Regions from separate parts of the Mariniluteicoccus flavus genome, predicted to be linked through region 1. Evidence: predicted binding sites of a transcription regulator. Region 1 holds the regulator's gene; the other holds the start of a gene.
What was found. The regulator LexA, encoded in region 1, represses DNA repair genes until DNA is damaged. The targets are predictions, from matches to a motif close to TCGAACANNTGTTCGA.
Positions count from the first base shown of each region.

Region 1 (4,086 bases):
GGTTCAGGCCCGCACCCGAACCGCCCTTGAAGATGAAGCCCTCTTCCTTGTACCAGTTGAGGATCGAGTCCATCGAGTCGTCGACCGACAGGATGAAGCACGCAGAGACCTGCTGGGGAGACGTGGTGCCGACGTTGAACCACACCGGGGAGTTGAACGAGAACACCTGGTGGAGGAGCATCCACGTCAGCTCGTGCTCGAAGACCTCGGCGTCGACCTGGGTCGCGAAATAGCCGTGGTCCTCGCCGCCCTTGCGGTATTGCTTCACGACCCGGTCGATGAGCTGCTTCAGGCCCTGCTCACGCTTGTCGGAGCCGACCGCGCCGCGGAAATATTTCGTCGTCACGATCGTCGAGGCGTTCATCGACCAGAAGTCGGGGAACTCGACACCGCGCTGCTCGAAGACGTTCTCGCCGGTCTTCCAGTTGGTCTGGACGATGTCGCGACGCTCCCACGTCACCTCGTCATAGGGGTGCACCCCCTCGGTGGTGTAGACGCGCTCGATCGTCAGGCCCTGGTGGCCCGTCGACTTCGCGGGGGCCTTGCGGCCCGTGCCACGGGTGGTTTCGGTCATCGGTTGCTCCTCTGGTGCGGGTGGTTCGTGCTCGTGCGGCGGGTGGTGGTTCAGGACGTGCGTGGTCGAGTGGTGCGTACGCGGAACGCGGCGGCAGTCAGGCCGGCGCGGGCTCCAGTGGGAGCCCGGCGGGACTCTCGCGGCGGAGTGCCTCGATCTCGGACTCGAAGTCCTCGACCGAGTCGAACTGGCGGTAGACGCTCGCGAACCGCAGGTAGGCGACCTGGTCGAGCTCGCGGAGCGGGCCCAGGATGGCGACGCCGACCTCGTCGGCCGGGATCTCGGGCTGGCCGCTGGCGCGGAGGGTCTCCTCGACCTTCTGGCCGAGGCGAGCGAGCTGCTCCTCGGAGACGGGGCGGCCCTTGCAGGCCTTCCGTACTCCGCTGATCACCTTGTCGCGGTTGAAGGGCTCGAGGACCCCCGAGCGCTTCGCGATGACGATCTGCATCTGCTCGAGCGTCGTGAAGCGTCGCTCGCACACGGGGCACTGGCGACGGCGCCGGATGCTGGCACCGTCGTCGGCCGCGCGCGAGTCGAGCACGCGCGAGTCGGTGTGCCGACAGTAGGGACAGTGCATGCGACGCCTCCTTCCCTGCGGTGGCGCACGCCCCCTGTGGACGGATCCGGAGGTTTCTGGGGATAACCCTGTGTGCGCCGATGTGGACAGTGTGTGGATACCAACCACTAGTTGTGGACAAAGCACAGCCTTGTAACTACTAGATGTAGGTATCGTAGGCATCGTCAGGCCCCAATGCAATACCCGGCGCGTCGCGTGTCCCGCGCTCGCTCCACGGCGTCGATCACCGATCGAAACGACAGCGCCCCGGCCGCGGGATTCACGGCCGGGGCAACTCTCGTCGAGGTCAGCGCAGCGCGGAGACCGCCGCCGGCTCGGACATGACGCGGGCCGCGGTGGCGCCCACACAACCCAGCGAGACCATCACGACCAGGGTGACGAGGGCGAGAACCAGGGCGAGGCCGCGGTCGGTCAAGCGGGTGACCACCACGGGCGCCTCCCCCACCGACACGCGGGGGCGAGCGACGGGTCGCCCGGCGGAGCAGGCGTGGGTGGACGACTGGCCGGCGGCGGCCAGCGGCACACCCTTCAGGGTGGGGGCGCCCGGCCGCACGCTGCGGTCGATCCGGACGGCAGGACCCGCAGGCGTGGGGCGACGCTCGGGACGGCGCGCGCGAATGGGTGCCTGGCGGCGATCAACGGCGAGAGCGGTCATCGGAATCTCCTCGGGAAGTGATCGAACGGGTGTTCGATGAGTTCATTTGTAGCCCAGATCCGATTCGTACACAAGTCCTGTTCAGGAACAGGTGTTCGAACCGCGATCCAGTGCCCGAGCAGTCCATCAGGGGGGTCTGACAATTTCTGGGGACGGCGCGTCGCGCAGCCCCCGACCGCCCCGAGGGACCCGAACACGGCCCGGAACAGACCTCGCGACACACTCGAACAGATGTTTGATTGGTGCTCGCGTGGGCCCTACTGTTGAGGCATGGCAGATCGCGACACCACCCAGCCCCCCGGCCCCGCGAAGGCCCCACGACGACGTGGCCGCCCGACCCGCGAGGACGTGACCGCCCAGCTCATCGAAGCCGGCGCGTCGGTCAGCGCCCTCCCCGACGGCCCCACCGACGCCGACGGGCTCACCGCGCGCCAGCGGCGCATCCTCGAGGTCATCAAGTCGGCGGTCGAGACGCGGGGCTATCCGCCGAGCATCCGCGAGATGGGCGAGTCGGTGGGGCTGGCGTCCCCGTCATCGGTCTCCCACCAGCTGAAGGTGCTCGAGCAGAAGGGCTTCCTGCGACGCGACCCCCATCGCCCCCGCGCGCTGGAGGTCCTGCTCCCCCAGGCCGACCCCGACACGTCGTTCGACGCCACCGGCGTCAACGACGCGTTCCCCGACGCCGTCCGCGTGCCGGTCGTGGGCCGCATCGCGGCCGGCGGTCCCATCCTCGCCGAGGAGCGCATCGAGGACGTCTTCGCCCTGCCGAAGCAGCTCGTGGGCGAGGGCACGGTCTTCCTGCTCGAGGTCAGCGGCGACTCGATGATCGACGCGGCCATCTGCTCCGGCGACTGGGTCGTCGTGCGTCAGCAGCAGACGGCGAACAACGGCGACATCGTCGCGGCGCTGCTCGACAACGAGGCCACCGTCAAGACGTTCAAGAAGGACGGCAGCCAGGTGTGGCTGCTGCCCCACAACGAGGCCTACGACCCGATCGACGGCAACCACGCCTCGATCATGGGCAAGGTCGTGGCGGTCCTGCGCCGGGTCTGACCCCGTCCCGCAGACGTCAGAAGCCAGCCCGCGGCCAGGCTCCTCAGGCCACCGGCCCCCTGGCCGCGATCTGCGTGGCGCCGTCACGCGCATACACATCGGCCTCGACCCGCCACGTGGCACGGAGCCGGTCCGCGGTCAGGGCCTCCGACGGCGCGCCGACCGCGACCACGATCCCTCGATCCAGGACCACGACGGTGTCACAGAACCGGGCGGCGAGGTTCAGGTCGTGCAGCGCGACGACGGCCGTTGCACCCCCGCGATCCACACGCCGGCGCACGACCCCCAACACGCCGAGTTGGTGGTGGAGGTCGAGCGCACTCGTCGGTTCGTCCAGCAACATCAGGCTCGGGTCCCGCACCAACATCTGGGCCACGCCCACAAGTTGACGCTGGCCCCCCGACAGCTCGCCGAGCCAGCGGTCGGCCAACGCCTCCACCCCGACCTCGGCGAGCGCTGCGCCAGCACCTTGATCAGCGTCGACTTGCCGGAGCCGTTGGGCCCCAACAGCCCGACCACCCCCGCATCGAGCCGTAGGTCCAGCCCGTCGAGAACCCTCCGCCGTCCGTACGCGGCGGTGACCCCGCGGATGTCCAGCCCGCTCATCGGGTTCCCCGTCCCGGGCGGGTGAGGACCAGGCCCACGAAGACCGGGACGCCGACCAGTGCGGTGAGGATGCCGACCGGGACCACGACTCCGGGCACGATCACCTGGTTCGCGGCGTGGGCGGCCGACAGGCGGGCGGCGCCGGCGAGCATCGAGCCCGGCATCAGGAAGCGCTGGTCCTCGCCCACCAGGGCCCGGGCGATGTGGGGACCGACCAGGCCGATGAACCCGATGATGCCGACGAACGAGACGGCTGCGGCGGCCAGAAGCGACACTCCGACCAGGGTCCACACGCGGACGCGGCCGACGTCGACCCCCATCGAGGCCGCGCGGGCGTCGCCCAGGCGCAGTGCCGTCAGCCGCCAGCCGTTCGCCCAGAACAGCGGGACCAGAATGACCAGGGCCGCCCCCAGGATCGCATTGGCCGGCCAGGTGGCCCGCGTCATGGAACCCAGGCTCCAGAACACGATCTGCTGGAGTGACTCGGTGCTGGCGCGATACTGCAGCAGCGCCAACAGCGCCTGGAACCCGAACACGAGCGCGATGCCGAGCAGCACCATCGTCTCCTTGGTCGCGCCACGCCAGAGCGACGCCCCCGCGATCACCCCGCTCGCCACCAGC
Region 1 is NZ_BAAHBN010000012.1:65,736-69,821, reverse strand. It holds gene ACYVAG_RS15475 (vitamin B12-dependent ribonucleotide reductase) at 1-574, opposite strand, end outside; gene nrdR (transcriptional regulator NrdR) at 672-1,151, opposite strand; gene ACYVAG_RS15465 (hypothetical protein) at 1,438-1,806, opposite strand; gene lexA (transcriptional repressor LexA) at 2,077-2,859, shown strand; partial or broken gene ACYVAG_RS15455 (ABC transporter ATP-binding protein) at 2,903-3,465, opposite strand; gene ACYVAG_RS15450 (FecCD family ABC transporter permease) at 3,462-4,086, opposite strand, start outside.

Region 2 (4,086 bases), on a different contig from region 1:
ACGTTCTCCGAGCGAGCGCCAGCGAGACGAGGAGAGGTGACGACCTGCGTGCGGGTTCGCTGGGGGCAGGCTTCGCGCCCGCCAGGCGGGATCTCCTGGCGGGTCAGTCAGCGAAGACGGCGGCTGTGATCGTGCCGTTGACTTCAGGCGGCGGACTTGTTCATGAGGGGGATCAGTGCAGGGTTCACCTGGGCGAACAGTCGTGCGGCCGCAGCTTGGGCTTCTTCGCGGATCTGGTGCTTGGCGAGTTCGGCTGCTCGTCGGGTGGCTTGGCGGATCCTTCGCTTCGTCCCGGTCGGGTCGATGATGAGGTCGGTGTCGGGGTTGCGGGTGTAGGTGCCGTGGGGTGTGGTCCAGAACTCCTGTCCGGTGGGTGTTTTCCAGTGCTTCACGCCGGGGCGGACGGGGGTGGTGGTGAACCCGCCGAAGGTCTTGGCCCGGTGGACGCGCTTCGACAACGGCGTGAGGTTGGTGGTGCAGGTCTGGCCGAGGGGGAACTCCACGATGTGATCGAGGTCGATGAACTTCCCGGCCGAGCGCCGTGTGGAGAACGGGAATGCCTCGTATTCCTCCCGCAGCAGCACGTCCCGCCTCTGCGCCTCGGTCGGCTGGTAGCCGACCGTGACATGCGGCACTTCCGGATCCAGGACCGGCCGGACGGTGACCTTCTCGGCGTTCGCGAGGAGCGCGTCGAGTTGGGAACGCACGACCGACCCGAGGCCGGTGACCTCACCGCCCGCACCGCGGTCGACCTGGTCCGGGCGGATGTGGACCACGAGCTCAAGAAGGTCCTTCCTCGACGGCAACCCAGACGACGTGCCGGCCTCGTCAGCAGCGTCGAGGTCGAGGGATCCCGTGCCGAGGACCCGTCCCGCGCGGGCGGGGTCGGCGAGGAGCTCGAGTGCCTGGGCGCGGAGCACTGCGAACTGATGGTCCAACGGATCGACATCCGCGCCCCCGGCCACCGTGCCATCACCGTGGGCCGAGTCCCGGTGTCCGGCGTGGCGGAGGATGCCCGCGAGTTGGGTGATGGTCTGGTCGAGCCGCAAGCCGGCGGGACCGTCGACCTGGCCCGTGACGAGCGCGGTGCCCGCTTCACCAGCACGCACGGTGACGAACCGCCGCTCGAGCGCGGCCTTCCGACGTTCCTCGGCGCCGTCGGGATCGACCACATCACACAGCAGTTCGGCCTGCGCCAGCAACCGCGTGACGGTGTATTGCGGGGCGAACGGGGCGAGCTTCCGGTCGACCTCACCGGCCATCTTGTGGGTGAGTTCACGGGTGCGGGTGAGTTGGGCGACCTTGCGGGCCGCGAAGACGCGGACGTAGCCGTCGATCACCAGCGCCCACAACTGTGGGTGACGATGACGAAGGTCGAGGACGTCGGCGATCAGCTGGGCGGCGGCGTCGGGCGAGATGCCGAGAGCGGGGCCGACTTCGAGGGTGCAGAACTCGGCGACCTGCGGGGTGCCGTCACCGCCGAGGGCGATCAGGCGTTCGCCGTGGAGGACCGATGGTGCGGAATCGTCGTCGTGAAGGGGTTCGTCGATCCATGAGTACGCCCTTGCTGCGGCAGCGATCAACGAGATCTGGTCGATCTCTGCTTGGCGTTGGCGGTCGGCGGCGTCTTTGAGGCCGATGATGACGGCGGTGCGGTCGGGTTTTCCCTTCGCAAGAAGGTGTTCGGTGAGATCGTCCATGGTTTCCCCCTGGGGTGTGGTGATGGGTCCAGCCTAGGAAGACCCACTGACAATTTCGGGTCCAGAACAGCGGTGCGCGAAAAGTTTTTCGAACTATTTTTCTCTTGCCGTGGAAGGCGATCGCGGCCGGGTGGCTTCGACTCCTTCGTCGCTCAGCCAGCGTGACCGCGAGTCCTCGGATCGGTGGCCTGCTCCTCGTCTCGCTGGCGCTCGCTCGGAGAGCGTCGTGACGACACGGGGTGGCTTCGACTCGTTCCTCGCTCAGCCAGCGTGACCGCGAGTCCCTGGATCGGTGGCCTGCCTCTCGTCTCGCTGGCGCTCGCTCGGAGAGCGTCGTGACGACACGGGGTGGCTTCGACTCCTTCGTCGCTCAGCCAGCGTGACCGCGAGTCCTCGGATCAGTCACCTGCTCCTCGTCTCGCTGGCGCTCGCTCGGAGAACGTGGGCTTCCGCGGCTTCGACTTGTTCCTCGCTCAGCCAGCGTGACCCCCAGAGTGGCTTCGACTTGTTCCTCGCTCAGCCAGCGTGACCCCCAGAGTGGCTTCGACTCGTTCCTCGCTCAGCCAGCGAGACCCGAGTCCTCGGATCGGTCGCCTGCTCCTCGTCTCGCGGAGCCTGTGCTGAGCGAGGCCGCGCCGCGGCCGAGACGAAGTGGTTGCTCGGAGAACGTGGGTCGGCGACACGGCTTCGTCGCATCGGTCGCCCAACCGCGCGCCGGGCCGCGAACCCCGGCCCGGGAGGAGTCCGGCTAGGGTGAACCCGTCGTCGTCAGGAACCCGGTGTGAATCCGGGACGGTCCCGCCACTGTGACCCCGCGATCCATCCGCGAGGAAGCCAGGAACTGCCGCCGACCACCCGCAATCCGCCACCACGGGACGAGGATCCCGCGAGGAGAATCATGACCGAGCCCGTGCCCACCGTCTGCCTTCTGTCGACCTCCGACACCGATCTGTTGTCGGCCCGGGCGTGCGATGCCGACTACACGTACGCGAACCCGACCCGCGTCGGCCCCGACCGCCTCGCCCAGCTCCTCGAGGGTGCCGACCTCGTGGTCTTCCGCTTCCTGGGGTCGGTGCAGTCGCTGCCGGAGACCTTCGAAGCCGTACGCGCGGCCGCCAAGCCGCTCGTCGTGCTCGGCGGCGAGCAACTGCCCGACGCGAGCCTGATGGAGCTGTCGACCGTGCCGGTGAACGTGGCGGCGCAGGCCCACCTCTACCTCGCGCAGGGCGGGCGGGAGAACCTCGAGGGCGTGCACGCGTTCCTGTCCGACACCGTGCTGCTGACCGGGCGCGGCTTCGATCCCGTGCAGCAGCAGCCGGAGTGGGGGGTGCTGGGGGACTTCGACTCGCTTCGCTCGCTCAGTCAACGTGATGGTGCGGGCTCGCTCAGTCAACGTGATGGTGCGGGCTCGCTCAGTCAACGTGATGGTGAGGGCTCGCTCAGTCACCCGGAGGCGGCCCGTCCCCGTGTCGCCGTCCTCTTCTATCGCGCCCAGTTCTCCGCGGGGAACACCGCATACGTGGAAGCCCTCGCCAGCGCCATCGACGAGGCCGGTGGGGTCGGCGTACCCGTCTTCGCGACCTCCCTGCGCGACGCGCCCTCCGACCTCCTGGACCACCTCGCGGGTTACGACGCACTGGTGTCCACCGTGCTCGCCGCCGGTGGCACCAAGCCCGCCTCGGCGCAGGCCGGCGGCGACGACGAGGGGTGGGACGTACGCGCGCTCGCGGCCCTCGACGTGCCGATCCTGCAGGCGCTCTGCCTGACGTGGGACCGGGCGTCGTGGGCCGGCTCCGACGACGGCATGAGCCCGCTCGACGTCGCGACCCAGGTCGCCGTCCCCGAGTTCGACGCCCGCATCATCGGAGTGCCGATCTCCTTCAAGGAAACCGATTCCGACGGCCTGCCCCACTATGAGCCCGACGCCGAACGCTGCCGTCGCATGGCCGAGCTCGCCGTCAACCACGCCCGCCTGCGCCACATCCCGCCGGCCGAACGGCGCATCGTGATCATGCTGTCGGCCTATCCCACCAAACATTCCCGCATCGGCAACGCCGTCGGCCTCGACACCCCCGTCTCGCTGATCCGTCTGCTGGCGGCGATGCGCGATGCGGGCTATGACCTCGGCGAGCCCGGCGACATCCCCGGGACGGGCGCGATCGACGCCGTGGAAGGTGAGGCCGAGGACACCACCCGCGGCAACGCACTGATCCACGGCCTGATCGAGGCCGGCGGTCAGGACCCCGAGTGGCTCACGTCGGGTCAGCTCGCCGGACAACCCGTACGCATCCCCGCGGCCACCTATCGCGACTGGCTGAAGGAACTGCCCGACGACCTCGTCGAGGCCGTCACGCAGGCCTGGGGGGAGGCCCCCGGCGAGCTGTTC
Region 2 is NZ_BAAHBN010000010.1:48,508-52,593, reverse strand. It holds gene ACYVAG_RS14420 (DUF222 domain-containing protein) at 144-1,700, opposite strand; cobalamin riboswitch at 2,470-2,544, shown strand; gene cobN (cobaltochelatase subunit CobN) at 2,599-4,086, shown strand, end outside.
Region 2: ACYVAG_RS14420 (DUF222 domain-containing protein) is a predicted target of LexA. The motif match lies at 1,777-1,792, and genes of this name have one in related genera.